DNA from 2 places in the Corynebacterium amycolatum genome. Region 1 is predicted to be linked to the other one. Evidence: riboswitches for the same ligand, from Rfam matches in the RefSeq annotation. Region 1 holds a riboswitch; the other holds the start of a gene.
What was found. A riboswitch is a leader RNA that binds a small molecule or an ion and turns the genes downstream of it on or off. The one in region 1 is predicted to bind thiamine pyrophosphate.

Region 1 (15,729 bases):
GAAGCATGCGCTCTTCTTCCTCTGGGGTGAGCACATCGTCCGGGTCCATGATGTCAGCCTGTACCTCACGCTGCGCAGTCTTCATGACGTAGTCGGAGCGCTCGGGCACATCGAGAATTGCCAAGCAGGTGCCCGCACCGACACCTCCGAGAAGTAGGCCGCTCACTGCTGCTGCGCCGATGATGGAGCCGATGGAGGTCACTTTGGAGCTGCGGTTGGCTGCAAAAGGTTTAATATCGCGAGAGTCGGTCACGGTGATTCTCCTATTCGCGAGCGATTGGCCCCGCCAATTTTATCCGGTCTAAGGGGGCCGGGGCGGGGAGCAAAGGATTCTTTTGAAGGCAGATTAAAGGGCAAATGCCTGTCGGGGGCTGGGGCGGGGGAATTTTCTGTCACTTATGCGCACGTTGTCGGAAGTCCCGGTCGACATATGGATGAGCTTTCCACTTATGGCCACGCTGCTGCGTATCGATAGGTGAATATTGCATCGATAGGACAGCGCAACACCGACAGCCGGACAGCGCAACACCGACAGCCGGAAAATCACAGGCCACGGAGCGTTCACATCTGCAACTCTAGCCCCATGCTTCACAGGGGTTGCATGCGCATGTAAAGTGGACTTTGTTTTTAAGTCATAAGCGCCGATAGGGCTGGTCTCGGGGAAGGGCCTGCGCTATGGGCGCTTTTGGCATTTTTCTGCAAAACCTTCCAGAAAACCCCACAAGCTGGGGTGATTTCTCTGAGAAAAATATTCTACGATAGAGCCATGTCAGAGGTGCTCTTTGTCAGTAGTTCAAACATGGGACTCTCACGCGTACTCGAAGGGCTGCTGCGGCAAGCTGCCCCAGGCTTGACAGTTTTGTCAGCAGGTATCAGCATCGATGATGATGACCGCGGTCTGGATGAAGACGCGCGGCGTGCGCTCTGTGAGGTGGGGGCACGGTGCGATGGCGATCCTCATCAACTCACGCCGTCTCTCGCAGACAGTGCGGATGTGGTCATTGTTGTGGGGAAAATCGACGTTTCGGACTACATCGCGCCAGATGTAGAGACTGAGCGCTGGGAATATGATGACCCAGCTGACCGCGGGATTTATGGTTATTCCCGCTACGCGGAATTGCGGGATTTCTTCACTCTGCGCGTCAATACGCTGGCGAAACGGTTTGCTGCCTAAATAGTCGCTGTCTTAATAAAAGGTGGGGCGCGGGAACCGTCGTAAAGCATGCGCTGAAGCTGACACACTTTTGTTTTCTGACAATAATGCCCGCGTTCGCCCGGTCAACACCTAATGTAAGTAGTTATGTCTATTGGTCCATCGCTGCGACGCACCCTGTACAAACTTGCTGAGAAAGAGATGTCCCCGGCTAAGGCAAAGTTCTTGCTGAACATTTGGCCGCCGCTGTTTGGCACCGGCATCCGTATCACCGAGATTGCGGATGACTGGTCTGAGGGACGATTGGAGCTGCGCCTAAACGCTCTGACTGCGAATATGCATGGCGCGGCATTTGGCGGTGCACTGTTTTCGATGACGGATGTGCTGTTTGGCACGCTGGTTATGCAGCGCCTGGATGTCAAGAAGTACGAGGCGTGGACGCGAACTGGGTCGTTTGAATTTATCCGGCCGGGTAAGAATGGTGCGTACCTCGAGGTAGAGGTGCCGGATGAGATGGTCGAAAAGCTTAAGGCCGAAACCGAAGGTGGCTATTCGACGGTCGTTCCATACACCTCTGTAATCCGAAACCGCGATGGTTCCCTGGTCGGTATTGGTCAGCAGGAGCTCTACGTGCGCCGTCGTGGTCGTAAGAAGCCGCCGGCCAATCCGAATCAGCAGGATCGTGTTGCCGGTGAGAACCTCATCTCTGCTGCTCGCACTCTTGCGCGGCTGGGGATGCGCGGGGTGGAAAACCGTGATGTGCTCGTCCAGCAGGAACGCACCGCACGACGCTGCATTTCGCCAGAGTCGCGTGCAGTCGCATGGCTCCACGGGGTCCTCGAGTACGGCGATGTCACTGTCGACGACTACCGCGCCGCAGGGCTTCCCGACGTCGTCATCGAGGCCCTCACCTCCGATAACCCCTCGCCAGCCGCGCAGCAGCTGCTTGCGGATGTCGTCACCGCGCGCGAGTCGCTGACCAAGTTCTAGGTCGAAGCCCTACGCCAATAGCCGAGTGATTAGGTCGATCACCTCGGAGTCTGTTTGCTGCTTCCAATGCGCAACAGACCTGCCCTCCAGCTCGGTTTCGAGCAAAACAGTTTGGCTGTCTGGCAGGAAGCTCTGCGCGGTATCGGACCACGGAATGACCAGGTTGTCATGGTGGCTGATGACATTAATCCAGTCAGGTGCGGCTGCCTTGCGCCCTCGGAGGTGCGGGGCAGTGTTGGCTGCAGGAAGTTCATATTTTCCTGCAGCTACCGCAATCTGATCGGCTAAAGCCTGTCCCATTAGCCAGCGGGCAGGAGCCCCATTCCACCAGCCCAAAATGCGGGAGATCTCAGTCAGATTTACACCGCCGACAGATCCCGACACACTGATGACACGTCGAAACGAAAAACGCTCGCATTCATGGTTTGCAAGACGCGTAAACAGCAGGAAAGCCAGTAGCCCACCCTGCGAGTGAGCCACAATATCGACCGTGTCCGAGTTCGTTTCAGTGCAGACTCCGTTGATATAGGACTCGACCTCGGCGACAGAATCTACAAGGGCAGCAGTGCCACGGTCTCCGTAGGCCGGTACATAGACTCGGCGGCCGAGGGTACGGAGACCGTCGGCAAGCGGTGCCCACGCGCCGGGACTATCGAGCGTGCCATGAAGTGCGATAACCGGAACGGGGTCTCTGAGGTCCCCCGACGCTGGACTCGGATTTGGTGAGGACGGATGTGCGGCTGTCGGTGGGAAAATCCGCGTTAGGAGCGGTCTATTCCGCATGCTCGATTGGGTCAAAATCCTCGCCTACCAGCTTGAATAGTGCCTCGCGAGTAAGTGCGCGGGGACGCCAATCGTGCGCCATCTGCTCATGCAAAATTATTGCTTGAGGGAACGTGTCCTGCACATAGAGATTGGTGACCATGCCTGTGTCACCATCATCCAAGAAACAGGACTGTGGCGGGGAAATGAGCTGGTCATACTTGGTGGCAATGCAGGTGTAAGTAACACCGGGACCGAGGATATCGTGGGAATTGGAGTTCAAAACCATCTTTGAACCCGTGAGCTGTTCCAAACCGGAAACGCCCCAGTAACTCTGAACGAAGTTGCTCATCAGCGACTTTGTGCCGGGGATCTTAGTGATACTGGAAGCGATGCCGCCCAGATTGGTGCCGTGATTGGGCGCGGCAAGGCAGACAACATGCTTGATGTACTTGGAAATGCGCAGAGAAAGCAGAGTGGCAATTAAGCCGCCTTGCGAGTGCCCCACGATAACGGCGTGCTTTGCGTCAGTGGCGTGCAGGACAGCCTTGATGTAAGGCACGAGCATGTCGATGGACTGATTGATGGGGTCTGTTGCACGGTGTCCAAAATCTGGCGCGAAGACAGCCCAGCCATCCTCCCGTAACTGACCGCCGAGGGTCTCCCAAATACCCTTGACCTGGCCTGTTCCATGCAGGAGGATGACCGGCCACGGCCGGGATTTGGACACTTTGGCTCCCCAGTTATCTTCGAAAACACCGCGCAGCGGACGGAAGATGGCATAGGGGAGCGATGCTGATCCTTCAGCTGCAGCCGGTTTTTGCGCCTCCGGTTCCTGCGCTTCAGGGGCAGGAACCGGAAGTTGTTCTTCCCGAAAATCCTCGTTTGAAGCGGCGATTAGCGCACCAACTTTCCGTCTTCATCAGTCCCGAGGACCTTCCGTAGCTTAGCGGCGGCCTCATCCATGGACTCTGCGGAAGGATTGCGATCGACCGACTGGAGGTTGTAGCCGGACATGTCGTGGGCAGGGAAGATATGGATGTGGGTGTGCGGAACCTCGAAGCCGGCGATGAGGTAGCCAGCACGTGGAGCGTCAAAAGCGGAGACAACAGCCTGACCAACCTTGTGGGCAACCTCATTGAGGTGAGCCCACAGCTCAGGCGAGGCATCCGTCCACTTGTCCACCTCTTCAATAGGGACAACCAGAGTGTGACCAGGTGCGATTGGCTCGATGGTCAAAAATGCGACGACCTTGTCATCGCGGTAGACAAAACGACCGGGGAGTTCACCGTTGATGATCTTGGTAAATACTGTGCTCATGTGCCAAGGGTAACCCGAATAGCGGATTGAGGGGTTGGGCGCGATGAGAGTTATCCGGGCTGATTAGTAAGATGATTGCTATGCGCATCCTCGTAATTGGCTCCGGTGCCCGTGAGCACGCCCTGTTGTACGCAATGAGTAAGGACCCGCAGGCTACTGATCTTCACGTAGCCCCTGGTAATGCGGGTATGAGTGAAATTGCCACCATGCATCCACTGGTCGTGGATGACCCCGCTGGCGCTGTTGCGCTGGCCAAGGAAATTGGGGCCGATTTGGTTGTTATTGGCCCGGAGGTTCCGCTGGTCGCGGGTGTGGCAGACGCGCTGCGCGACGCTGGCTTTGCAGTTTTTGGCCCGAACGCGGACGCGGCTCGGATTGAGGGGTCTAAGGCTTTCGCTAAGGACGTCATGAAGGCGGCTGGAGTAAAGACCGCCTCGGCAGAGGCCATTCAGCCGGAGGCTTCCGATGAAGACATCGAGGCCGCCATTGACCGCTTTGGTCCGAACTGGGTCGTGAAGGATGACGGTCTGGCTGCTGGCAAGGGCGTTGTGGTCACTAAGGACCGCGCTGAAGCTCTTGAACACGCAAAGGCGGTGCTGGCAGCCGGTAACCCGGTGCTGCTGGAGTCCTTCCTGGATGGCCCGGAGGTTTCCCTGTTCTGCCTGGTCGACGGCGAAACCGTCGTCCCGCTGTTGCCGGCTCAGGACCACAAGCGCGTCGGTAATAACGACGAGGGGCCGAACACCGGTGGCATGGGCGCTTACAGCCCGCTGTCCTGGCTGCCGGAAGGCGCAACTGAGCGCATCGTCACCGAGGTCTGCGAGCCGGTCGCTCGTGAAATGGCCGCTCGCGGCTGCCCGTTCCAGGGTCTGCTGTACGCGGGTCTGGCCTGGGGCGAGGACGGCCCGGCTGTCATTGAGTTCAACTGCCGTTTCGGTGACCCGGAGACCCAGGCCGTGCTGGCGCTGCTGGAGTCCCCGGTGGCGCAGCTGCTCAACGCCGCTGCTACCGGCACATTGGCGGACTTCAGTCCGCTGTCTTGGCGTGATGGGTACGCTCTGACTGTTGTGCTGGCAGCTGAAGGCTACCCGGTGTCGACGCGCACGGGCGATGTCATTGAAGGTGCAGAGCCTGGTCGTGAGGCAGATGGCATTCTCCACGCAGGTACTGCCCGCAATGCTGCAGGTGAGCTGGTCTCCGCTGGTGGCCGTGTGCTCAACGTCATCGGCGTTGGTGACACGCTGGAAGAGGCTCGCGACAAGGCGTACGAGACCATCAAGACCATTAAGCTCGAGGGCTCGCACTACCGCACCGACATTGCACTACCTGCAGTTGAGGGCCGCATTTCCATTTAAATAATGCTCGAGGCGGTCAGGCTGCACTCGAATACCTCACTGGTGCACCCACCCGGGCTGAATTGGATTTCCCGGGGGCCTCGGTGGCTGCAAAGATGAAGGTATGCACGCCGAATCTCCGCAGTCGCCAAAGTCGTTGCAGTCACCGCAATCACCGCAGCCGTTAAACTTCTCGGGGCCTCCGCAGGCATCCCAGCCCGAGCGCGATCTAGCATCCCGCCGCAGTGAGGTCGCACCTTTCCATGTGATGGATGTTCTCGCGCTCGCACAGGAGCGTCAGCGTACTCACGGTGACGCTCTGTTCCTCTGTGTGGGGCAGCCCGCGACTGCGGCCCCGGCTGCCGCGATTGCCCGTGCTCGTGCCGATTTGGAAAATCAGGTTCTGGGCTACACTGCGGCCGTCGGCACGCCTGAGCTGCGCGAAACCATCGCCGCCTGGCATCGTGAAAACTACGGCACGGCCACGGAAGCTGCCGATGTTGTCATCACCACCGGTTCTTCCGGCGGTTTCGTGGCACTTTTCCTCGCAGCGCTCGACGTCGGCGACGATATTGTGCTCGCGCGCCCGGGCTATCCCGCATACCGCAATACTCTGCAGGCGCTCGGCGCCAACATTGTCGAGATTGACTGTGGTCCCGAGACCCGCTTTCAGCTCACTGTCCAACACCTGCAGGAACTTCCGCGCGTGCCCAAGGCCGTGATCGTCACCAGTCCGGACAATCCCACTGGCACCATTATCGATGCCGACGAGCTGCGTGCCATTGCGAAGTGGTGCGAGCAGCACGATTGCCTGCTCATCTCCGATGAGATTTATCACGGCATTACCTATGGTCGAAAGTGCGCGTCAGCACGCGAGTTTTCTGATGCGGCGGTCGTAGTCGGCAGTGTCAGTAAGTACTTCTCGATGACCGGCTGGCGCGTCGGCTGGCTCATCGTTCCAGAGTGGCTGCGTGCGCCCCTGGATCGACTCGAAGCCAACCTCACTGTCTGCCCACCGGCAATTTCGCAGGAAGCGGCGGTAGAGGCGTTCAGCGCCGAGTCCATTGCCGAGCTCAATTCGCACGTGAGGCGTTACGCGCGCAACCGCGACGTTTTGCTCGAGGGGCTGCCCCGCGTCGGTCTCGGTAATATCGCCCCGCCCGACGGCGGTTTCTATATCTATGCCAATATCGCAGGGCTTTACGACGACCCGAACTCCGTCGACTCCATGACATGGGCTCGGGAACTGTTGGCTGCAACGGGCGTGGCCGTTGCCCCTGGAATCGACTTCGACACAGAGAACGGCCATGAGTGGGTTCGCCTCTGCTTCGCCGGTGAGACTTCCGAGATGGAAGAGGCTATTCGGCGTATTGGGGCGTTCACTGGTCGTGGTTAAGCGGCCGTTAGCGACGTTTGCGATGTGATTTACCTCACCCTTTCAGGGGTGTTTTTGAGGTCGGTTGAGATAGGGGCTCGGTGGACGAATCGCTGCTTTAAATCCTGTGCCGGTAACCGCTTGCTGGGCTGATGTTGGGGCAGTTTTGGGAGGGAGGCGTTGGGGCTCTGTTTTCCTGACTGCTCGTTCGCCGTAAAGGCGGAAAAACTGCCTCAGATTGAAGGCTTCGTGGCTGCGGCCACATCCAGCGAGGCTAGGGTTGAGTTGATAGAGGGGTGGGATGGCCTTCACGGTAGTGGTTTCGGCGGTCGGCAGCTCTGTTGGTGGGCTATTTATGCTGGCAGTGGGTTCTTTTTCTTTAACTGGCGCTGGGGTGGACCCCTGGGAAGCTGGTGGCTATTCGTGCGCGGGGTGACGATTGAGTGTGGTGTGTAATCCACATTCAACGATGGTTACAAGCGCTTTCAGTGGGGATAGTTTATGTTCGGCCAAAAGAGACTTTCGCGCCTGGCTTTCGGCTGTGTAAAAGAGCGTGATTTTGAAGCGGTTATCAAGGGCAGTAAAGCGAGGTATGGGGCGGCGTTGAGGGGCACTGTTTGTGGCTCAGTGTCTGAGCTAAAAAGTGTCCAAAAGTTAACAAACGGTTAACTAAAAATAAAGTTTAGTGCTTGCCAGGTCTTGTGTTGTCGTCTACGGTTGCAAGTCATAAGTTCCAAACGGTTCGATGAAACATTGTTTCAACTGCTGAATCGCAAAGAATCGGTTGGAGAAGTCCAACAATAAAGATCAAAGAGATCTTAAGAGAGGTGACCTCTGATGAACGCATTCAACGAGATTATGGATACTGTGTCCCCGATTTTCCAGGACGGCAAGGAATCCAAGCAGGATGCGCTGGCATCGCTGCTTGCCGAAGCCATCGTGGAGGCGAACCCGAAGCAGGGCATCGCCGCTGACGATCGCCGTGCTGCCTAACAAGAATTAGCTTTGGTCCGATTCCTGCTAGGCAGCTAGTGGGGAAGCAATCCCTACTGGTTATTCCTACTGGTTCAGGAACTCCCGGACCTGCTCCATATCCTTATCACCGCGACCCGACAGGTTCACGAGCAACAGCAAAGGCTCATCGCCTTCGTGAACCGGCAGCCCGAACTCGCTACCAGCGGCAGGGTAGGTTTCACGGAGTCGCGTAATTTTAATGGCCTGCGCCAGCGCATGCGAGGATTCCATCGCCGGAATAATGCCCTCCATGCGGCTGAGCAGCTGGAACGCTTCCAGCGCCTCCTCGTCGGTAATTCCGACATAGCTGGCGCGGCCATTCTCCTTCAGCATGCCGTGCTCCGGGCCAACGGACGGGTAATCCAAGCCCGCCGAGATGGAGTGCGATGGCAACACCTCGCCGTCGTCGGAAAGCATGACAAATGAGCGCATGCCGTGAAGGACACCAGTCTTGCCCCCATTGATGGGCGCCCCGTGACGATCGGTGTCGAGTCCCTCACCTGCAGGCTCGACGCCAATGAGGGCGACATCGGAGTCGTCGATGTAGTTAGCAAATGCGCCAATGGCGTTGGAGCCGCCACCGACGGCTGCGATGACAGCGTCGGGAAGCTTGCCGTAACGCTCGACCATCTGACTGCGTGACTCCTCCGAGATGACCTGCTGGAATTCACGCACGATAGTGGGGAATGGGTGCGGCCCGGCGGCTGTGCCCAGCAGGTAGAAAGTGGAGTCGAGAGTCTTGCTCCACTCGACCAGTGCCTCGTCAATAGCATCCTTCAAACCGGCCTCGCCGGTGGTGACGGGAACGACCTTCGCGCCCATGAGCTCCATGCGCTCGACATTGGGGTGCTGGCGGGCGACATCGTGCGCGCCCATGTAAATCTCGCACTCAAGTCCCAGCAGCGCTGCGGCCATCGCGGTGGCCGTGCCGTGCTGGCCTGCACCCGTCTCAGCAATGAGACGGGTTTTTCCCATGCGCTTTGCCAGCAGCGCCTGGCCGACCACGTTGTTGCCCTTGTGCGCGCCGCCGTGGTTCAAGTCCTCGCGCTTGAGCACAATCGTCGTGTTCGGCGTGGATAGACGTCGGCATTCGAACAGCGGGGTTGCGCGGCCGAGGAAATCGCGACGCAGTTCTTCCAGCTCGCGCTGGAACTCCGGATCGCTCATCGCCTCGATGTAAGCCGCTTCCAGCTCATCGAGTGCTGGCAGCAGGAACTCCGGCACTTCCTGTCCACCGAAGCGACCGAAAAATGCAGGCAAGAGGGTTTCGCGCACCTCGCCCGCGCCGTTAACGCTTGCCGACGGCACCCTGGTTGCAGTCGGTGCTGAAGCCTTGGCGATGGCATCCGCGCTGGGGTTGTAATCAGTCATTGAAGAGAGCCTTTCGTTGCTGTTGTTTATTTCAGCGGGCCCTGGTTCTCTTCGCCGAACCGATAAAAGAAAAGAGCCCGCCAGATTTATCTTCTTGCGAGCTCGTACTTGACGGGTTTGCCGTCGACATTAATGAGATGACGTGACGTTGCTCGCGGACTTAGGCGAGCCACCACCACTGTGCGCCGCACGGCGCGAGTGTGTTCATCAGGGGTGTCATCATGAATCTGACCATAACTCAAGGTTTCCGTAGTAGCCAAAGCGGGGTGGGGTGTGGGGGCGGGGATGGGGCGCGAAATGTGTACGGGATATCGCAACGGTGTCTGGGGGCGTAAAGCAGCTCCCCGCTAAGTCCCGGCATATGCAGAGACGGAATATCAGCATTCCCCTCGACATCGCTGGCCACGAGGACTAACGTTCCGATGGTGATTACGCTGTCGCGGCAGGCCACTAAAACACGTCGGGGAGTTCGTCCCACGACGTTGGTGGTGTGGTGTTATGTCGCCTTGATAACCGCTGGCACGGTTTTGTTAATGCTGCCGATTTCGGCGGTCAATAGCCATCCTACGGGGCAGTGCGCCCCGAGCCCTGGGGATATGTGTTTGCCCACGGCGCTGTCTGATGCGCTGTTCACAGCCACCTCGGCAACAAGCCTGACCGGCCTGATCACCGTAGATACGGCCACCCATTGGTCAACCTTCGGCAAGGTCGTCATCATGTTGTTGATTCAGCTGGGTGGTCTCGGGTTCATGACCTTGGCTTCACTTTTCGGCCTCTTCGTAGCAGGAAGGCTCGGCCTGAACCGCCGTGCCGGTGCCCGCGTTGAAGGCCGCGGTATGGATATGGGCGAGATTTCGTGGGTTGTCCGTGCTGCCGTTAGCTTCACTCTGTTGGTGGAGTTTGTGGTGGCAGTGGCACTTACGCTGCGGTTCCACTCCGGATACGGGTATGGCTGGGGAAAGGCTGCATGGGAAGGCTTGTTCCATGCCATCTCAAGCTTCAACAACGCCGGTTTCGCTCTGTATACCGACAATGTCATCGGGTTCTATAGCGATGCCTGGGTGCTTTTGCCACTGGCCTTCGCCCTCATCGTGGGTGGTCTGGGTTTTCCTGTTTTGCTCGAGGCCTGGCGGCACGGCAAAGCGTGGCTTAGTGTCTGCACTCGAGGACAGCTGCCTAAACGCTGGTCGCTGACTACTCGCTTCACCATTAAAGGCACGATTCTGCTGATTGCTTTGGGTACGCTCATGGTGGCTTTTGGGGAGTGGTCCAATGCCATGTCTGGATTCACCGCGGGGGAGAAGATACTCAACTCATTCTTCGCTGGTGTGAGCCCGCGTACCGCGGGGTTCAACGCGCTCGATTACGCGGAGTTCCACCCATCGACACTGCTGGGCACTGACTTCCTCATGTTCATTGGTGGTGGCACCGGCGGTACTGCAGGTGGCGTGAAAATCACGACGTCGGCAGTCATTCTCGCCGCTGTTCTCGCGGAGATTCGCGGTGACACCTCCGTGTCCGTGGCTAGGCGGCGCCTCAACCCAAAGGTGCTGCGCCAGGCTCTCGTTGTCCTTGCCTTCGGTATCGGCCAGGTATTCCTGGCAGTAATCGCCGTCAGTTTCCTAGCACCACAGTTTTCTACTGACCAAATTCTTTTTGAAGTAATCAGTGCTTTCGCCACGGTAGGCCTTTCCACAGGTATTACCGCCGACCTGCCGGTGGCAGCACAGGCAATCTTCATCGTGCTGATGTTCACCGGACGTGTTGGCCCAATCGCCTTGGCGACGGCCTTGGCCGCCCGCCCACGCCAGCGCGTCTACGAATATCCAGAAGAAAGGCCCTTCATTGGCTAACTCGAAATTCAACCCGTTTGCTGGTTTTGCAGATCATTTCTCCAACCAAGCCAGCTCTTCGCCTGTTGTCATCCTCGGTATGGGGCGTTTCGGACAGGCACTCGGCGAGGAGCTGGTCGCTGGCGGTATCGAGGTTCTCTGCGTAGACCATCGCGAAAAGGTGGTTCAGGAGCTGTCCTCGACCTTCGACCACGTGGTCACCGCCGACACCACCATGCCGGAGGTACTGAAGCAGCTCGGTGTCGATGAAGCCGAACGTGTTGTTATCGCCATCGGCAGTGACATTGAGGCTTCATTGCTGACCGCGTCTGCGCTGGTGGATATGGGGGCGCCCATGATTTGGGCAAAGGCCGATAACCAGGCCCACGCCAAAATCCTGGGCCAGATTGGTGTGCACCACGTCATTCGCCCGGAGGCCGACACCGGTCGTCGTATTGCGCACCTCATCGGCGGCAAGGTCCAGGACTTCCTGGAGTTCGACCGCGATTACGCAGTAGGCAAGGTCGCGCCGCCAATCCACTGCCTGGATAAGACGGTGGCGGAGATTAACCAGAGCGCACCGATTACGGTTGTCGCCGTACAAAAGCGCGGTCAGCGATTCCGCCCTGCGCTTGCCGACGACCGCATTTCCGCAGGTGATCTCCTGATTGTCTCCGGCGCTATTCGGCAGTTGGAGACATTCGCCGGAGAGTAACAGGAAGCGACGGAGTCCGTGCACGCGGGGCTCCGTCGCGATGGAAATCAACGACCAACAGTGTGGAAAGGCGGGGTCCACGCCCAGCTCAACGGGCTGCAAATGTGAAACTGTGCGAGTTTATGACGCTTTCAGGCCATTTTTGGGCCAATTTTGTCATAAACGCAGTCACTAACTCGCATTGGGGCAAAGTAGGGCTAGATAGCACATGGTGCCCACCCAGCGACACGCCGAGCGGACACACTTTTTGCCTATTAACCCACACTTTTGCTACTTAACCCACGAAACTCAGCGACCGTTCGTAACCGCAGCGCGCAGGGCACGAGCTGCCTCTTCCGGATTTTCTGCCTCGGTCAGTGCGCGAACCACCACAATGCGCTCCGCACCAGCGGCGATAACCGCATTGGCGGTCTCGGCGTTGATACCGCCAATTGCCCACCATGGCTTGACGGGGTCACTTGCGCCGCGGTCGTGTGGGCGCACAATATCGGCCACGGAATCCTGGTGGGACTCCGCTGATCCCTGTGCCCGCACTCTCCGCACCAGTGCCGCAGCTTCATGAACCATCTCGACTCCGACGGGCTGACGGTCGGGCTTCGTCGGGGTGGCATACACCGGGCCGATTACCGCGTAATCGATGCCATCGTCGGCAAGTGAGGCGGCGAACATGTCCAGATTTCGGTTGGATCGGCCGATGAGAACCTCGGGGCCAACGATCTGGCGGGCCTGCTCGGTCGTGAGGTCTTCCTGGCCCACATGCAGAATGTCTGCGCCGGTCAGCGCGGCAATGTCGGCGCGGTCATTGACGGCGAAGAGCTTGCCGTGTTCAGCGGCGACCTCGGCGAGGATCTCCACGGCGGCAATCTCGTCGCGAGTGTCGACTTTCTTGTCGCGCAGCTGGATGATGTCGGTGCCGCCTTCGTAACAGGCGTGCAGAAATTCGCGCAGATCACCGCGGGATGCACGCGAGTCGGTGCAGAGGTACAGACGGGCATCGGCAAGCAGGGCGCGTCGTGTTGTGCGAGTGGCAGCTGATGAGGCGTTCATGTCCCCATGTTAGGCGAGGTCGAGGATGCGGTGTAGTGGCGGCCATCGGGAAGTCATATGATGGGGGAGTACTACGTTCCGCGGGAGCCGTACTCGGCATCGATGAGATGCCGCTGGCTGAGAGGGCGAATAACGCCGACCGCTTTTACCTGATGCGGGTTATGCCGCCGGAGGGAGGAATGGCAGTGAATGCTGCCGCTATGGGTGCTGCCTCGATAGGTGAGGGTGGCACAGGGGATACGTCGTCAAGCGTTGTTATCGCAGGTGCGGGCATTATTGGCTTGGCGACGGCATGGAGACTACTTCGCCGGGGATTCGATGTGACCGTCCTCGATGCCGAGCCCGTTTCCGGCGCAACTTTCGCCGCAGCTGGCATGCTGGCGCCGGTGGCCGAAGTCGTGTGGGATCAGCCGACGCTGTATCCGCTGATGGTTGAGTCGGGCAAGCTCTACCGCGACTTTGCCCAGGCCATCGCTGAGGAATCAGGCCACGATGTCGGCTACATCGAGAATTCCACGTTTGTTTGTGCGGGTGATGCCGCCGACCGGCAGACCCTTAGCGAGCTCGTTGAGTTGCAGCATGACATGGGTATGGAGATCAACCGCATTACCGCCACCGAAGCGCGCCGGGCCGAGCCGGCACTGGGGCCGGGTTGTGTTGGTGCGGTGGATATTCCAGGAGATCACCAGGTCAATCCGCGTCTGCTCGCCGACGCACTGCTGACCATCCTGGGAGACCGTGTCATCCGCACCCGCGCGCAAGAGGTTATCTACGCTTCCGACCGCGCCATCGGTCTGGGCGGTGCGGACGGAAATGATTACCTCGCCGATGAGGTCGTTCTGGCTGCGGGGTTGAACACTGCCGATATCACCGGGCTGCCGGAGAATCTGAATCTGCCACTGCGCCCGGTCTATGGGGATGTGCTGCGTCTGCGTGTACCGGAGCGCCTGCGGCCGCTGGTCACCCGCACTATTCGCGGTGTGGTTCAGGGGCGTCCGGTTTATATCGTCCCGCGTGCTGACGGCACCGTCGTGCTCGGCGCTACCTCGCGTGAAGATGACCTGACCGGTGTCTCCGCCGAAGGAGTCCACCAGCTACTCCGCGACGCATACCGCCTGGTGCCCGGCATTCTCGACTGCGAAATCTACGAGATGACCGCCCGCGCCCGGCCGGGTTCCCCGGACGATGTCCCCATGATTGGCCGCGTGGCTCCAGGACTGACCGTGTCCACCGGCTACTTCCGCCACGGCATTCTGCTTACGGCTATCGGTTCCAAGCTCACCGCCGATGTCGTCGCCGGTCGAGAAAATGATAACGACCCGGCGCTTCTTTCCGCCGTCGATCCATTCCGCTTCAGCGACTAGAGGAGGCTCGCTTATGTCCACCACAACACTCAATGGCGAAGGCTACACACCGGCTGCGGGGGAGATGGTCGCAGATCTCGTCGCAAAGCACACAGGGCACGCGCTTAACGACGACGGCACCGCCGCGGACGGTACCCGCCTGGGGATTGCAGTAGCCGTGGATGGTGCGGTGATTCCGCGTGCCAAGTGGGCGACCACGCCCGTGGCAGGTGCAATCGACATCGTGACAGCAGTTCAGGGAGGCTAGAGATGACTGAGAAGTCCGCACAGGCAAATATGTCCGCACAGGAAAACGAAGCCGGGTCGACGAGCGAACTTACACGGGAACCGCTGCGCATTGGCGGGCTGGAATTGAACTCCCGTCTGATTATGGGAACTGGCGGTGCGACCAGTATGGATACGCTGGAGCGCGCGCTGGTGGCTTCGGGCACCGAGCTGACTACGGTGGCGATGCGCCGCTTTACGCCCGGCACGAAGCAGAACGTTTTTGAGATTTTGCAGCGCAACAATATCGCGGCGCTGCCGAATACCGCGGGGTGCTATACCGCTCGTGACGCGGTGTTGACTGCGCAGTTGGCCCGCGAGGCGCTGGAGACCAACCTGCTGAAGCTCGAGGTCATCGCCGACGAGGACACTCTGCTGCCGGATCCAGTTGAACTAGTTGCGGCAGCGGAGCAGCTGGTGGCTGACGACTTCGTGGTTTTCGCTTACACCAATGACGATCCGGCGCTGGCCAAGCGCCTGGAGGATCTGGGCTGTGCGGCGGTCATGCCGGCGGGCTCTCCGATTGGCACTGGCCTGGGAATTCTCAACCCACACAACATCGAGCTGATTGTTGACCGCGCGAATGTGCCCATCATCCTGGACGCGGGCATCGGCACCGCCTCCGAGGCAGCGCAGGCAATGGAGCTGGGCTGCGATGCGGTGCTGCTGGCATCCGCCGTGACACGTGCGCATGATCCGGTGGGAATGGCCACGGCGATGCGCTTCGGCGTTGAGGCGGGTCTGACTGCTCGCGAGTCCGGTCGCATTCCACGCCGCCGACTGGCTCAGGCGAGCTCGTCGTTTGAGGGAATCATCACCGAGCGCGTCAGCGGCGCACGCGAGCAGGATTCGCTGTAATGGCTGAGCAGGGGGTCAATCTATCGGATCGTGACCTGCGTCGGTACGCGCGGCATCTAACACTGCCGGGCTTTGGCGCCGAGGGGCAGCGAACTTTGCGAGCTTCCCGCGTCCTCGTTATCGGCGCTGGTGGCCTGGGATCGCCCGCGTTGTTGTACCTGGCCGGTGCAGGGGTCGGACACATCACCATTATTGACGATGACGTAGTCGACGAGTCCAACTTGCAGCGCCAGGTCATTCACCGCGAGTCTGACATTGGTCGCCCGAAGGCCGAATCCGCCGCCGATGCCGTGCGGCGCCTCGACTCCGAGGCATCGGTGACCGCAATTG
Region 2 (15,729 bases), 1.2 Mb from region 1:
ACTCCGAGCTCAAGGACGTTCAGCGCAAGGGCGTTTAGAGCTGGCTACTCCATCGACTCTGGAATCAGCTTTGCCGCGGCCTCGGCGATTGCCTTACGCTGTGCTTTCGTGAGCTGATTGCCGTTGAGATAGTCGTTGGCCCAGAGTCCATCGGAAATCATTTGGACAACGTAGGCCATGCAGGCTTCCTCATCGGTGGCAATCTATTCTACCGGCGGATTCCACCGGCGCAAAAGGCGCGTCCAGATCTCGCGCAGCTCCGGTTCGGCGGCAGAGTCGATGGACATGAGTAGCTCGGCCCTTGTTGCTGTCTCCAGCGAGACCTGGAGGTTTGCGCGTAGGCGGTTGGCGGGGGATACCTCCTCCGCAGGCCCACCCGCGGCTTCGATAAGCTCCTCTTCCCATAACTGCGCCATGTGCTCATGGACGCTGCGAATCATGTCTTCGCGGGAGGGGAAGTGGTAAATCAACCCTGATTTACTCATTCCGCATTGAGTTGCGACATTTTCGTAGGTGACCTCGGAAAAGCCGTTTGTCTCGATAATCTCAACGATTGTGTCGAGAATGGCAGTGCGCTTACTCGTGCGCATATTCAGTCTCCTTCGGGTTGCCGCGGAATGCCACCGCAGTCGCAATCGCTGCAATGACAGCAACGACAGCCAGCATAATCAAAATGGCCAGGTAGGAACTGTCGAGGCCGGCGCGGGCGCCGTCGTTAAGCGCTGGCGTGTGAAGTGCATCGGTGAGTGAGATGCTGGCGTCGACAGGCGTGAACAAGGCGTAGAACATGGGTAGGAGGCTGCCTGTGATTGCGACGGTGATCAGTGTGCCAAATTCGTAGGACACGGATTCCATCGCCGCCGCCATGCCGGCCTTTGACCTTGGGGCTGAGCCGATAATCGCGGTCGACGACACCGACATCACAGAACCTGCGCCCGCGCCGAGCAGTATCAGTCCTGCGATCATGAGCGGGAAATTGCCCGAGGAAACACCGTAGTACATGCCTGCCAGGCCGATGGCGTTGAGGAGGAATCCGCCGGTGATGAGTGTGCGGAAACCCACTCGATGCAGCACCATGCCGCCGATGACACCAACTGGCAAGGACGCCAGTGCCGCGGTGGCAACTAGCAAGCCCGCATCGAGTGGTGTGTATCCGACGGAAATCTGGAAGCGCTGCGTCGTCATCAATTCGGCGCCTGCCAGGACAAACATGGCAAGCGCGGCTGCCAGCACGCCACCGGAAAACATCCGCGAACGGAAGACGGAGAAGTCGATGAGGGGTTCAGTGAGACGTGCCTGACGACGCTGAAACAGTACCGCGCCCACTAGCCCGCAGGCGATAGCCGCGACGATGACGGTGGAGGAGTGATGACCAGCGAGTTCCTTAATGAGCGAGACCAGGCCCAGCATGGCCAGCATCGCGTAGAGGCTGGTGAGAAAATCCCAGCGCTTGGCTGGGTTGGGCTGATTCGGCGGAGCAAAAATCAGCGTGCCAATGATTGCGAAAACTACTACAGGGATATTGATAAGGAAGATTGAGCCCCACCAGAAGTGCTCCAATAAGAAACCGCCAACGACGGGGCCAGCGGCGGCACCCAGTGTTGCCGTGGCAGACCAAATGCCAATAGCTGTGGCAAGTTCACGAGGGTGGTGGAAGGTCTCACGTAGCAGTGCGAGGGTCGCCGGCATCATGGTCGCGGCGCCCAGTCCTAGACAGCCGCGGGCGATGACCAGCGCCCAGGCGTGCGGCGCAAAGGCCGCGGCCAGGGAAGAGAAGCCAAAAATTGTCAGGCCCACAAGAAACATCTTGCGGTGACCGATGCGGTCGCCCAGGGTGCCTGTGCCGAGGAGGAGTGCGGAGATCACCAGTGGGTAGGCGTTGATGATCCACAGGCCCTCTAACTCGGTTGTGTGGAGCTGCTCGCGCAGAACCGGCAGAGCAGTGTAGAGCACCGAGTTATCTATGCCGATGAGTAGTAGGCCGGCGCTGATGATAGCGAGGAAGATCCACCTGTGGGTGACTGAAGTGGGCGGATTAGCCCTCGTGGAAGCGGCGTGGTCAGTACTTGTCATTCCAGTAACTGTAACGAACGTTCGGTTTAGTTACAACCTCTAAAGGGTGCTGATTTAGACCTAAAACTTCAAGAAAAGTAAGCCGATCCCGCCCAAGGAGCCGGTGAAAAAGTGTCTAAGTTGCAGGCGTTGTTGAGGTGCGAATTCACGGACGCCGTTCGATCCCCCGTGGCGCCCGAGCGGGTAAAAGTCAGCATGAACGCGCTGACTTTATGCTCGGAGGCTTACGCGCTGACTTTACGCTCGGACGTTGTGGCCAATCACCGCCGGGATAGTAATGGGTGCATCCCCGAAAAGCTCCTTCTGGTATTCGTTCTGCTCGAAAGCGCCAGCATCGTTATCCCTGATCGTGGCCACGTTTGTCAGTTTGCGTGCCGACGGTGCGGAACCCTTTTGGAGCAATCCACCACGGCTGCCCGCAGTGGTGGCCGCGAAAGCCCCTGCGCCACGGTTTCCAGCAGCGGCGCCCGCGGTTCCGCCAGCAGCACCCGTAGCTCCGGTAGCAGTACTGTTGCGCGCACTGATTAGGGAATTCATCAATCCACTTCCGCGCTGTCCAGAGCTATTCGAGACGGTTGGCAAGGCAGAACCAGCGACCCCGGGACCCAAGCCGGTTCCCATCCCGCGACCCGCTGTCGGCGCTGGCATACGACCGGGACTCGAAGCCGGAAATCCCGAGGCCGGGGGACGGGGGCTTGAGTTTCCAGAATACGGCAGTGCCGGGATATTGCCCGCTGGTGTGAGTCCCGCAGTGCGTCCTGCACCGAGGGAGCCAGCCGGCCGGTTGCCGTGAACTCCGTAAGGCGAAACTCCTTGCGGTGATGAGCGTTGAAGTGGGGTGCTCGCCCCCGAAGGAGCGACCATGGCTGGATTCGCCGCATTCGGTTGAGCCATAGCTGATTTACCGGTCGGGGATGTTGGCGAGATTGTGGAGCTCGTTGGGCTGCTAGGTGATGCGGGGTGCACAGGGGTAGCAGACGGATTAGTAGGGTTCGACAAAGTCGAAGCGCTCGGTTGCAAGTGCGAAGGAGCGGAAGGGCTCGCGGTTGTGGATTGCGGTGTCGGAGAATCCGGAACAGTTGAGGTGGCACCAACTGGTGCGCTGGCGGCCTGCATGCTTCCAGCCATCCCCGCAGGCGAAAGGCTGAACTGGCTAGTTCCAGAACGTCCGGCGACTGTGGCTCCAACGGACACCTCGGCGGTCACACCACTTCCCGCATCGGCAGAAACCAGGTTAGGAATTCGGGGAATAGCGGTCTGTAGTTGTGCGGTATACGGACCAGAGAGAAAGGCTGCTACCTCGGCCTGTTCAAAAGCCTTTTGCGCGCCAGGGTTTGGGAGTGCTTTGGACTCGGCTTCGATCGCTGATAGTGCATTGACGGCCATCGCCTTCACAGATGGCAATACGGCAAGGTGCCCGGCCATGACCTCAGATGCGGTGGCGATGCTGGTAGCGCGTGCGGCCAGACCTTTCATTGTTGAGTCCGCAGCAGAGAAGACAGCACCGCTGTTGCTCGACACCAAGCCGGATGAGATGGAGGTTAGATTGCTGGCCAACGTGGTCATAGTGTCGGCGAAGTTATTCCAGTAGGCGATTGCCTCGGCTACGGCACCGTCGTTTGTTGAGGAAAACATGGATAGTAGGGACTTCGCATCGAGACCAAGTTCCGCGGAAAGAGTGACTGGCGCGAAAGTGAGACTTCCAGCTTCAAACATCGGCCGACGCTGAAATACACCGCTTGTGCGCGCTACTTCGGCAAGGGAAGCGCCGTCACCATTGAATGGGTTAATGCTTCGAAGAATCCGATTCATGGTGGACTCGTGCTCAGTGATCACGCGACGGAAGTCAGCGAGATTTGTTTGCGCCCACGTGAGCTGTTTGCCCAGAGACAATCCGATGGCAGCAGAGCTTCCTGAGCTGCCGGAAATTGCGAGACTGTGTTCTGTCGCCACCAGCTGGAGTGACGGAACCTGTGAGTAGCCGGCCAAGTTTGGCTGGATATGGATGGCATTATTTGCCAGCAAATTCGTGGAATGGAACTTCTGAATTGCAGAGTCGATTGTTGGAATTACGGCATGCATCATGATTCTTCCCCCAAATAATCAATTAACAGCTCATTTACTGGAGCGCACAGCCGGTGCTGTGGGTCAGGGCTATCTTGTCCGGTTGTGTCGATAACGAATCCGAGAGCTCCTTGTTCTGTTTCGACAGAAGCAATACAGGCGGAACTTCCGAGCGGATTGATTTGAGTGAATGTCACCCAATTGAAAATCCCTTCGTGATGAGCCAAAGGCTCGGCACTGTAGCGTTCGAGTTGTGAGTGAGCGACCGCAGCATGCCAGATGCTCAGCAGGCCGGAAGCATCGGATTCAATAACGCAGCCAATCTGTTTATTTCCTTCGATTCGGCCCTCCATGTACGTCTGCTCCCGGAACCCCAGCCTGTCTAAACGCCCCATAATCGCAGGGTCATCACACGGATTGGTCAGTACGAATTCAGGTGCGTCGTAGTTGTAGTGCCCATCGGGACCAAGTGGAGCATCACCGGGCTCCGGCGGATTGTTGGGTGGAAGCACACCCGCAGGTAACGTCACGCCCGAGTCAGTAGTCATGGTTGTCGCATTGTCGCCGACAGGTTGAACGTCCTCGACGGATGCCTCGGTCGATGCGCAACTAGTCCCCGTTATTCCCCATAGAAGTGCTGACAGTAGGGCGGCAGTAGTCGCCTTTTTCAATTTTCCCTCCCCAAAGAATTTGTGTGAGAAAGATATAACACCGCGGTCGCAATTGCGCTTGCTGAGAAGCCGAAAAATAGACCGGCTGTGGATAACTTTTAGGGGGTGTGGACAACGCGGTCGCCGTGCAAAACGACGCCTCTGCGTAGCCACCACCTGCACCTTTGGGGTGCGTTCCCCGGGACGTCGTTAAGCGTTGGTGGACAGCATGGGTGTAATAACCGAAGTAATCCGAACGATTGGTTAGACTATGAGGCGCATTACAAAACCACGGGAGTGCCAACCGAAATTCCGGCACTGAGAGGACGCTAGGGATCGAGCGTCGACCGGACGAACCTGAATCTGGGTAATACCAGCGTAGGAAAGGGATGTGTTGCTTCATGGCCGCACGTGTATCTGTATCCGCTCCGCCGAAAGAGGGCGAGGTTACAACTGGCCCGATTTACCGCAGCAACAAGCATTACGACGAGGTTGCGTTCAGCAACGATTTCGGTGAGGCGAACCTGCGCGTTCCAGTCCGTCGAATCAATCTGACGGACGGCACTCACTTCGATGCATACGACACCTCGGGTATTTACACCGAGGAAAACCCGGAACTGAACCTGAAGGAGGGGTTGGCTAAGACTCGTGACTCGTGGCCGAAGGCTCCGGCGGTGCCGGCGGTTGCAGGCTCTGAGGAGGCCCCGAAGGTCAAGACGCAGCTGGCATGGGCTCGTGCGGGAATTGTCACCCCGGAGATGGCGTTCATTGCCGCTCGTGAAAATGTGGATCCGGAAGTTGTTCGCGAAGAGGTTGCTGCGGGGCGTGCCGTGATTCCGGCCAACCACAAGCACCCGGAGACCGAGCCGATGATTATTGGCAAGCGCTTTGCCACCAAAATCAACGCCAACATTGGTAACTCGGCTGTGACTTCGTCCATCTCCGAAGAGGTGGAGAAGATGGTGTGGGCGACCCGTTGGGGCGCGGACACCATCATGGATCTGTCCACCGGTAAGGACATTCACGAAACCCGCGAGTGGATTCTGCGTAACTCCCCGGTGCCGGTTGGTACGGTGCCGATTTACCAGGCGCTGGAGAAGGTTAAGGGTGACCCGGCCAAGCTGACCTGGGAAATCTACCGCGAAACCATCATTGAGCAGTGTGAACAGGGCGTGGACTACATGACCGTTCACGCGGGTGTGCTGCTGCGCTACGTGCCACTGGCCGCCAACCGCGTTACCGGCATTGTCTCCCGCGGTGGTTCGATTATGGCCGCATGGTGCCTCGCGCATCACCAGGAGAGCTTCCTCTATACGCGCTTCGCTGAGCTGTGCGACATTCTGGCACAGTACGATGTCACGTTCTCCCTCGGTGACGGCCTACGTCCGGGCTCCATTGCCGACGCTAACGATGAGGCCCAGCTGGCTGAGCTGCGGACCCTCGGCGAGCTGACCAGGATCGCCAAGTCCCGCGGCTGCCAGGTCATGATCGAAGGCCCAGGCCACGTTCCGATGCACAAGATCGCTGACAACGTGAAGTGGGAAGAGGAGTGGTGTGAGGAAGCTCCGTTCTACACCCTCGGCCCGCTGGCAACCGACATCGCGCCGGGCTATGACCACATCACGTCGGCTATCGGCGCGGCAATCATTGCGCAGGCTGGTACCGCCATGCTCTGCTACGTCACGCCGAAGGAGCACCTGGGTCTGCCGAACCGCGACGACGTCAAGGTCGGCGTGATTACTTACAAGATTTCCGCGCACGCCGCTGACCTGGCAAAGGGGCTGCCGCGCGCTCAGGAGCGTGACGACGCGCTGTCGAAGGCCCGTTTCGAGTTCCGTTGGCATGACCAGTTTGCACTGGCTCTGGATCCGGACACTGCGCTGGATTACCACGATGAGACCCTGCCCGCAGAGCCGGCAAAGACCGCGCATTTCTGTTCCATGTGTGGTCCGAAGTTCTGCTCCATGCGTATTTCCAAGGATGTGCAGGACTACGCGAAGGAACACGGCCTGGACTCCGTTGAAGCTATCGAGGCCGGCATGGCTGAGAAGTCCCAGGAGTTCGCTGATCAGGGTGGTCGCGTCTACCTGCCGATTACCGCGGAGTAATTGGTTGTCTCAAAGCTGCTGAAGCAAACCGCGGTCGAGCTCTATTGGGCTTGGCCGCGGTTTTCTTTTGCCCTCAGCCATTTCTTCCAATCCCAGCGCTGAGACTCAAACGGGGGTGGATAAGGCGCGCCTTAATAAATAGGTTAGGTGAGCCTAATATACAGGTGTACATTGCTTGTATGCACAGTCTGAAGTTCCTGACTTTCGATCATTCCCACCGCCATCTTGCGGATGCTCACGAAACTCGCCTTTCGTCCGGCTCCGAATCATCGCCCGTTGGAGAAGGCAAGCGTCGACCGGTGAGGCAGAGTGCGCGCAGAGGTGTTACTGCGGTTTCGCTGTCCGGCGCCATGGTCCTTTCGGTGTTTGTGTCCCCAGCAATGGCTGAAACTGCGAAGCCAATCGTGCCAGACAACTTTCCCAATGTGATTAATCCAGCGGAGAACTTCCAGCCGCAGGATCCGAAGTATGTCGAATCCCCGGAAGTTACTGTCACTTTTGAGGACGGCACACCAGCTGAAGGTGCCACGGTTCATCGCGGCGATGTTCTTATCGTTCGCGGTAGTGGTTTCAATCCGTCGGCCAACCGTGGTGGTTACCCGCTTCCAATTCCTCCGGGTGTGCCCAATGGTGTTTACGTTCTCTACAGTGCGTTCCCAGACTCCTGGAAGCCAAGTGAAGGTGCTCCGTCCTCGTCGCGGAAACATCCGCACGACAACATTGCTTGGGTCACTCCGGTTGGAACTCTCGAGGCAATACCGAACCAGGGCGTCGACATGCGACGTTCTATCGCTCGTCAGGCTACCCCGATGGCGGATGACGGCAGTTTTGAGGCCCGCATTGTTGTTGACCCGCCGGAGACTCCTGCCGGTGATAACTGGGGTATTTACGTCTACCCGGCGGCAGGCTCCATTAATGAGGCCGAGGAAATCTACATCCCGTTGAATTATTCCGATGCTCCGGGCAAGAATGCCCCGGCTCCCTCCAGCGAGGATTTAGTCATTTCTGTGTCTGCGCTGGAGAAGGTATTCGGCGCACTGGGTGGTGGGGTCACTGCCAAGAATGGTGCCCTAGAGCCTGAGGCCGGTGTTGTCTCATTTACCCGCGACAATGACAACAGCGATGCCGAAGGGGAGAGCTACCGCGGAGAAGTTCACATCACCGCGAAGTTCAGTCTGGTTCATGTGGTCGTCCGTAATCCACGCATTGAGGAAGGCCCGACCGGAAAGATTATTACCGCAGAGGTCTCGCAGGGCTACGACGTCGGCCCGGATGAGATGGAGCGCATGCCCATAGCCGCTGTGGTCAACAGCGATGGAGATCAGCTGATCACGACTATCGGCACTATTTCACAGATTCGATAGTCCTCCGGCCATCACGGCCGCCAACTGTCGTCCTCCTGGCACTTTGTTCAAAGTAAGCCGTTATACCTTGTGGGTTCTTGCGGGTTGTAACCACTGCCGTATTGGAATCACTACATTAGATAGAGGCGCTTACCAGCGATGAGGAGGAACGTGGGACGGCATAGTCGGGCAGAAGGACCTGTGTCACAGGATGGAGCATCGTCACAGGCTGCGGAGTCGCAACGTGCTGTTGCGAAGTCTCGGTCACAGGTCTTGCGAAAAATGTGGGCTCGCAAACCCAGTCAGGCCCCCGCGCTGGCGCAATCGCCTGTGATGAGCTGGCCTCTTATTCTGGTCTCGCTGCTCGGTGGTCTTGCCTCGCTGTTGGCCTGGAATGGTCGTACTCAGCCGGACGATTGGGCTTCGCTCTGGGTAGGCGGGCTACTTATGGACAGGGGGCTTGCGTCCCATCTCTATGACGCCGATCCAATCGATTTCACCGCCATGAGTGGAGAGGTCTGGCCACGCCTGGCGCAGGAAGTGCCTGCGCCATTTACGCATCCCTTTGTGCAAAACCCTTTGTTCGCAAAGGCTCTGGGAGCGATATCCCACGTCATGAGCTTTGAAACCTCGGTTGCTTGGTTGCTCTTTCTCTCTGGAATGGCCGTCGTGGTCCTCGTCGCAGCCTCCTACCACCTGTGGTTTCGGTCCACCATGCCCTGGGGCATCGCAGCGCTGGTTACCGCATGCGTATTCGCTCTGCCGACCACTCTTAATTCGTTCTGGATCGGTCAGACGACACCGCTGATTGTCGCGGGCGTCGCCTATGGTCTTGCTGCCTCGCGCACTCGTCATTGGCTCGCGGGCATCCTGCTCGGCATCGTCGCATCCATTAAATTGACTCCGTATGCGCTCATCGCTGTGATGCTCTTTTTCGCTTATCGACGGCGCGCAGCCCTCTGGTCGCTGGCCACCACGGCGGTACTGGCGGTCTGGATGTTTATCCGCGTTGATATGTCGGTGATTTCGGATTGGATTGATCGAATCGGCGACATTGGTTCATCGGTCTTGGTCGGCGGTGCGAATCAGTCGTTGGCGTCGACTTTAGCCACAGACCTGGGCAAACCTGATTTATTAGTAACAGTGGTTCGTGATTACCCGAGTCACGTGAAAACGATTCCACTGTGTATTGCGCTTGGCGTGGTGTTGATGGTCACGGCAGTTGCGTGGTTGAACCCGGTCTACCGGTTTGAATTTCTGATCACGGGCGCTTGGCTTATTGCAGCCACATTCTCATCGATTCTTTGGACCCACTACATGTTGATGCTGGTCACATCTGTGTTCGGTTTGGCCGCCATGGCGCGGACCCGATTGACCAGACAGTGGCCGTATATCGGTATTGCGTTGCTAGTGGTCCTGCTGACGTTTCCTGTGACAAACCCGATTGCTGCTACGCCATATACCGGCGGATTTATGTATTCGGGGATTACTGCGATGCTCTTGACGCTGGCATTGATGCTAGTTATTGGTGGCTGCCACGCGTTTGCGGTACATCGGTATGGCGATGGTGATACAGGCGAGGTTGGACCTGGTTTTGGCAGTGAATTAGCTGCCGTGGAGACGTTGAAATTTCCTCAGCCAGAGCCAATGGTCTTATTCGACTTGAGGAAGCGCTAGATTTAGCGGCTCAGCATAGAGACGATGTCACGGGGAGACATGTCGCTGTAGATCTCATTCCGGGTGCTCTTAACCTGGTGGCCGAAGTGGACTGCGTTAGCGTCACTGCTGGTGTCGCGGGTAAGAGCTTCGCGTAGCGGCTGAGAGAAGAAGGCGCGCTTGGTAGTGAAAGAACGGGGGAACAGGTTTTCAAGGCTCACGGTATAAACCCTTTCTGTGGTCGGAATCCGGTCGGGACTCCGGTTTGAGAGTTTCTGTATTCAAACGGTTTTCTTTGATGCGGTTGCCACTATATGTCTGAATATGCCCGATATCGAGTTAAAACGGGCAAAAGTGACTAAGTGGATACCGTTCCCAACATGAAAGCTGCATCACACTGTGGACCGGCTTAATGCTCGGTTACGGTCAGTTGTGGGCTCCAATACAATGAAATGCGGAATCAAATGTGAAGTAGGAGTTTGGTTATGGCTATTTCTTCGGCACCCACCACTGAGTCCCCGGATTCGGCGGATACCTCGGACGCGGCATCGCGCAGCGTTCCGGCGGCAGCGCTCAGTCACGTTGAGGATTTAATAGATTTTGTGACTGCGTCGCCAAGCTCATTTCATGCGGCACAACAGGTCGTTGACCGTCTGAGTGCAGCCGGTGCCACGGTCGTCGACGAGCACGAACAGTGGCCAAGCGAACCCGGTGCCTATGTCCTGCGTCGCGATGGCGCTGCCGTTGCTTGGATCGTCCCGGAGACACCAGCTGCCGATTTGACCGGTTTCCGTATTGTGGGTTCCCACACGGATTCGCCCGGTTTTCGTGTGAAGCCCAATGCGCGCGCCTCGGCCGCAGGCTATGCGCAGGTCGCCGTCGAGGTCTACGGCGGCGCGTTGTTGGGAAGCTGGACCGACCGCGAAATTGAGTTCGCTGGCCGTGTAATTGATAAAAGCGGCAATGAGCACCTTGCCCGCACCGGTCCGGTCGCACGCATCCCGCAGTTGGCTATCCACCTCAATCGTGCGGTTAACGAAGAGGGGTTGAAGCTTCACAAGCAGAATCACACTGCACCAATCATCGGACTGGATACCTTCGGCACCGATGTGCACCAGATCATCGCCAATGCTGCGGGCCTGTCTATCGACGACATCGTCGCCTGGGACCTCATTTCCTTCGACACTCAGCAGCCGCGCACCTTCGGTGCTCACGATGAGTTCCTGGCTTCAGGCCGGCTGGACAATCTGCTCAGTGTTCACTCCTCCCTGGTCGCCTTCGAGGCCTTGCTCCGCCAAGACTGGAGCACGTCAACCACTATCCCCGTCATGGTCGCTTTTGACCACGAGGAAGTCGGGTCCGCCTCCACCACGGGCGCTGCAGGGCCACTGCTTGCCGACGTTCTGTCCCGCATCGCAGCGGCCACAGGCGCTGACCTGGAACGCACCCAGCAGCTTTACCGCGGTTCCATCTGTCTCTCTGCCGACGGCGCACACGGTGTGCACCCGAACTATGCAGGTGAACACGAGCCGGGGCACCAGCCGGAACTCAATGCTGGCCCAGTGGTGAAGATCAATGCCAACCAGCGCTATGCCACCACGGCGGCTGGTCAGGCCGAGGTTGTCCGAATTGCAGCGGAAACCTCCAAGCGCATTGGTCAGGAAGTGCCGGTGCAGTATTTTGTCTCTGCGAACCATAAGCCATGCGGCTCCACTATCGGCCCAATCACCGCAACGCGACTGGGTATTGACACCATTGATATCGGAGCTGCGATGGTCTCCATGCACTCGGCGCGTGAGATGTGCGGCACGATTGATCCATGGTGGTTGGCCGAACTCACCGTGGATTTTTGGGGTGCCGGAAACTAGCAGCTCGCTGGCAGCGCTTAAGTCACCTCTAGCAGGGGAGATGTCGGGGCGCTGTGGCCGTCGTGAAGCGAAAATGGGTGAGGGAATTTCCGTAGCTGCTCGTCGTGGAGTCCATTTTCTGTCATGCTATGAACCATGACTGATGCTAACGACACCCTGCCGTCGCACCGCCTTGAAGTACCCATCGAAGAGGCGGTGGCATGGCGTCGCCAACTGCACCAGAATCCGGAGCTGAGCTTCCGGGAGTACCGGACCTCGGACATGATTGAGGATCTGCTCAATCAGTGGGACATCCCGACGTACCGGTTGACCCCGACGTCCGTAATTGGCGTCATCGAGGGCACAGCAGGCGACCCCAGCACGGGCCGTGTGATCGGCTACCGCGCGGATATTGATGCGCTGCCGATTCAGGAGGAAACGGGACTGCCGTACGCCTCGCGCACGCCGGGTGTGATGCACGCCTGTGGTCATGATGTTCACACGGCGATGCTGCTGGGCACTGCGAAGGTGCTTTCCGGAATGCGCGATCAGCTGCACGGCAAGGTGCTGTGCATCTTCCAGCACGCCGAAGAAATGCTGCCGGGCGGGGCTCGTGAGCTGGTCGACAAGGGCGCCGCCGATGACTTAGATGAGGTCTATGCCTTCCACGTCGCGCCGCATCCGGTGGGGCATGTTGGGATTTGCGCTGGGCGAGTGACAACTATGTCGGGCATCGTCTCCATCGCGATTCGTGGCCGTGGCGGACACTCCTCGAACCCGCAGCTGTCGATTGACCCGGTGCTCATCGCCAGCGAGGTGACTCTGATGCTGAACACGATTGTCTCCCGCGATGTGGATCCGAAGCACATGAACATTGTCAATGTCGGCTCACTGCATTCAGGTGAGGCCGGCAACGTGATTCCGGATACGGCCAACCTGGAAGTGTCCATCCGCTCGGTGGATGAGGCCGACTGGGAGATTGTCTGCCAGCGTATCGAGGCCGTCGTCAACGGCGTCTGCCAGGCTCACGGTGCACAGGCGACTTTCGACTGGCAGATTCCGTACCCGATGGTGGTCAACGCCGACATTGCGGTCAATCGTGCTTGGCATGCGGCGACGAAGGCGGTTGGCAAGTCCAAGGTGTTCGCTGCCGATCCGTGGGCTCCTTCGGATGATTTCTCGTATTTTTCCCGTGAAGCGCCGGGCTGTTACATGTTCCTCGGCACCGGTGGCCCGGAAGCGGGTAATCCCTTCTTTCTTCACAACTCCAAGTTTAAAATTGTGGAGAGAGCCATGGTCAGCGGCATGCGCACGGAAATCCAAATCGCGCTAGATGCACTGAACCCGTCGAAGAGCCAACCGCCGGAGCGCCCTGTCGCATCTCCGATCATGCCCGCAGCAGGTACCGTGCCTCCACGGCCGCGGAATGCAGGCCTTGGCACGCCGAAGTCGCATGCGGGCCAGGCGCGGGCGTCGTCAAGCGAATCGGCGGGGGAGACCTCACCGACCCCTGAGGCTGCGACGGCACCAGATAATTCCAATCAGCCTCAGGCACCTAGAGAGGATGCATAGGACAATGTCCACTACCCCCAACGCCCCTGATAAGACGCTCGCTGCCGCCGCACCTGAGTGGACGAAGTGGGCGATTGGATGGCACGTCTATCCACTGGGGTTTGTGGGAGCGCCCATCCGTGAGAAGGATCGAGGCGCCGCGCCGGTCAATCGAATTCGCAAACTGATTGACTGGCTGCCCTACGTCCAGGAACTGGGACTCAACGTCCTGCAACTGGCACCAGTTTTCGAGTCCACCAGCCACGGCTACGATACCGAGGACTACTACCGCATTGACTCGCGCCTAGGCACCGAAGAGGACATGAAGGCCGTCATCGAAGCTGCCCATGAGCGCGGCATCAAAGTGCTTTTCGACGGCGTCTTCAACCACATCGGGTCAGAGGCGCCCGCGCTGAAGACCGCGAAGGAAAACCCTGACTCTGAAGAAGCGCAGCTCTTTGCGTTTACGCACTCAGATGGCGACATGATCGCGTCGGTGTTTGAGGGACATGAGAGTTTGGTCGAATTCGATCACACCAGTGACGCGACTGTTGATTTTGTCGTGAACGTCATGAATTACTGGCTGGTGCGGGGGATTGATGGCTGGCGCCTGGATGCGGCCTACGCAGTGGATCCACAATTCTGGCACAAGGTTTTGCCGCGAGTGCGTGCTGAGCACCCGCATGCTTTTATCTACGGGGAGGTCATCCACGGCGACTATGCGGAGATTGTGTCGGTGTCCGGCATGGACTCGGTGACGGAATACGAGCTGTGGAAAGCGACCTGGTCGGCGCTGAAGGAGGAAAACTTCTTCGAGTTGGACTGGACTCTGAAGCGCCATAACACCTTCGCGGAGTCTTTTGTGCCGGTGACGTTTGTGGGAAACCACGATGTTTCACGCATTGCGACACAGGTAGGGGCCGACAAGGCCGTGCTGGCGGCAACGGTGCTGTTTACCGTGGCCGGTGTGCCACTGGTCTACTACGGTGACGAACAGGGCTATACCGGTCTCAAAGAGGAACGCATCGGCGGTGACGACCAGGTCCGTCCAGTGTTCCCGGATAGTCCGGAGGAACTCTCTACGCTCGGCGAGGCTCTCTACCGCTCCTATCAGCAGCTCGTTGCGTTGCGCCGCCGATTCCCATGGCTGCACTCCGCTCGCGTGGAGACTGATGAATTGCGCAATGGTTTCCTTCGCTACCGCGTGATCGCGACCGATGCGGCGCTCGTGGACGATGCTGCCGGGGCCTCGGGTGAGGCTGGAGTTTCCGGCGAGATGCCCTCGCTCATTGTCGAGCTGAACCTGGAAAATGGCGCAACCAGCGCGGTAATCCGTGATGGTGACCACGTGGAATTTGAGTTTTCCTAGGCTCTCATCGTGGCTCTAGGCTGCCCCCAGAGAACCAAAACCGCCCGGACACCATGGCCCGGGCGGTAATTCTTTCGCGCCCCATCGATGAGTGGGCACAAGGGGTAGTGACTGCGTTTCTGTTTGCTAACTACCTCGGTTTTCGCAGTTTCAATTATTGAATCTGCAGTTACATCTCTGCGGTCTCAGCAGGAGTCATCTCGTCGGAGGGTGCCGGTGTGGTGGCCTTCTGCTCGAAGGTCTCCGACGGGTTGGCCTGGTCGCCGACCTTTACGTCCGAGTCAACCTCGTTCGGGGGAGAGCAAGCGACCAGGGCTGCTGCGGCAATGGCGGATGCGGCGATAGCGCCGGCGATGCGGTTACGCATGGATGTGGCTCCTCTGTCGGAAAAACAATAGCTACAAGGGCTAATGAACTTTTCTCACATTATCTTAAAGCAATATCTTAGAGGATTCTTAACGGCTTGCGGGAACCAAGGGGCCAATCGCCCCCGCGCCGATGCATAGCGTTGCCCCCGGAGACGCCTTTTCCACATCGACACGGAGAGTATTTCCGCCACCGTTGAGGTACGCATAGCGCGGCCGCAGATCGTTGTTCATCTTCACGACCGTGGAACCAGCGCGGGTTTGCTCTTCAGTCTCGAAAGGATTGGGTAGCGACAGGCGCACATCCATGTCCTCAGAGGCGGTGGCCGGGAACTCAAGCACCCAGTCACCGAGCTTGATAATGTTCTCAAGCTTGATGTCCTCCGACGCAGTGCCGTCCTCACCAACTGTGATGTGATGGCCACACTGCTCGACAGGGCCATCGGTGACCCGGGTAATCTCGGAGACCTTGGCGTCGATAAGCGAACCGTCGGTATTGAACATGCGTGGGTGACCGGTGACGCGCTCAAATGGTGGGCGATCGGCGACCGCATCAAAAACGCGCGAGTACATGTTCATCGGAGCGGCGACGGGCACGAGAATCTCGAAGGGGACGGGCTGGTCAATGAGGTTGTAGTCGATCGCCTTGTCGGGGCCAGCGGCGTCGGCCTCCTCGCGCAGCGCGGACAGCGACGCCTTGGTG

Region 2: linked by a shared signal. The riboswitch ahead of thiC (phosphomethylpyrimidine synthase ThiC) and the one ahead of thiO (glycine oxidase ThiO) in region 1 are both predicted to bind thiamine pyrophosphate.

Annotation. Positions count from the first base shown of each region.
Region 1 covers NZ_CP069513.1:1,036,307-1,052,035, forward strand. Annotated here, with positions in the region: gene I6J19_RS04535 (hypothetical protein) at 1-253, opposite strand, end outside; gene I6J19_RS04540 (hypothetical protein) at 800-1,174, shown strand; gene I6J19_RS04545 (PaaI family thioesterase) at 1,301-2,143, shown strand; gene I6J19_RS04550 (esterase/lipase family protein) at 2,153-2,926, opposite strand; gene I6J19_RS04555 (esterase/lipase family protein) at 2,916-3,635, opposite strand; gene I6J19_RS04560 (HIT family protein) at 3,803-4,225, opposite strand; gene purD (phosphoribosylamine--glycine ligase) at 4,306-5,580, shown strand; gene I6J19_RS04570 (pyridoxal phosphate-dependent aminotransferase) at 5,828-6,955, shown strand; gene I6J19_RS04575 (hypothetical protein) at 7,772-7,927, shown strand; gene trpB (tryptophan synthase subunit beta) at 7,994-9,319, opposite strand; gene I6J19_RS04585 (TrkH family potassium uptake protein) at 9,742-11,172, shown strand; gene I6J19_RS04590 (potassium channel family protein) at 11,165-11,866, shown strand; gene I6J19_RS04595 (thiamine phosphate synthase) at 12,155-12,913, opposite strand; TPP riboswitch at 12,984-13,106, shown strand; gene thiO (glycine oxidase ThiO) at 13,093-14,277, shown strand; gene thiS (sulfur carrier protein ThiS) at 14,291-14,524, shown strand; gene I6J19_RS04610 (thiazole synthase) at 14,554-15,399, shown strand; gene I6J19_RS04615 (ThiF family adenylyltransferase) at 15,399-15,729, shown strand, end outside.
Region 2 covers NZ_CP069513.1:2,345,197-2,360,925, reverse strand. Annotated here, with positions in the region: gene I6J19_RS10325 (alpha/beta hydrolase) at 1-38, shown strand, start outside; gene I6J19_RS10965 (hypothetical protein) at 45-179, opposite strand; gene I6J19_RS10320 (TetR/AcrR family transcriptional regulator) at 204-590, opposite strand; gene I6J19_RS10315 (MFS transporter) at 577-2,073, opposite strand; gene I6J19_RS10310 (hypothetical protein) at 2,311-4,158, opposite strand; gene I6J19_RS10305 (hypothetical protein) at 4,155-4,685, opposite strand; TPP riboswitch at 5,069-5,190, shown strand; gene thiC (phosphomethylpyrimidine synthase ThiC) at 5,189-6,895, shown strand; gene I6J19_RS10295 (HtaA protein) at 7,276-8,259, shown strand; gene I6J19_RS10290 (glycosyltransferase family 87 protein) at 8,440-9,915, shown strand; gene I6J19_RS10285 (hypothetical protein) at 9,918-10,115, opposite strand; gene I6J19_RS10280 (M18 family aminopeptidase) at 10,380-11,762, shown strand; gene I6J19_RS10275 (M20 metallopeptidase family protein) at 11,898-13,313, shown strand; gene I6J19_RS10270 (alpha-amylase family protein) at 13,318-14,661, shown strand; gene I6J19_RS10265 (hypothetical protein) at 14,831-15,028, opposite strand; gene I6J19_RS10260 (DUF2339 domain-containing protein) at 15,117-15,729, opposite strand, start outside.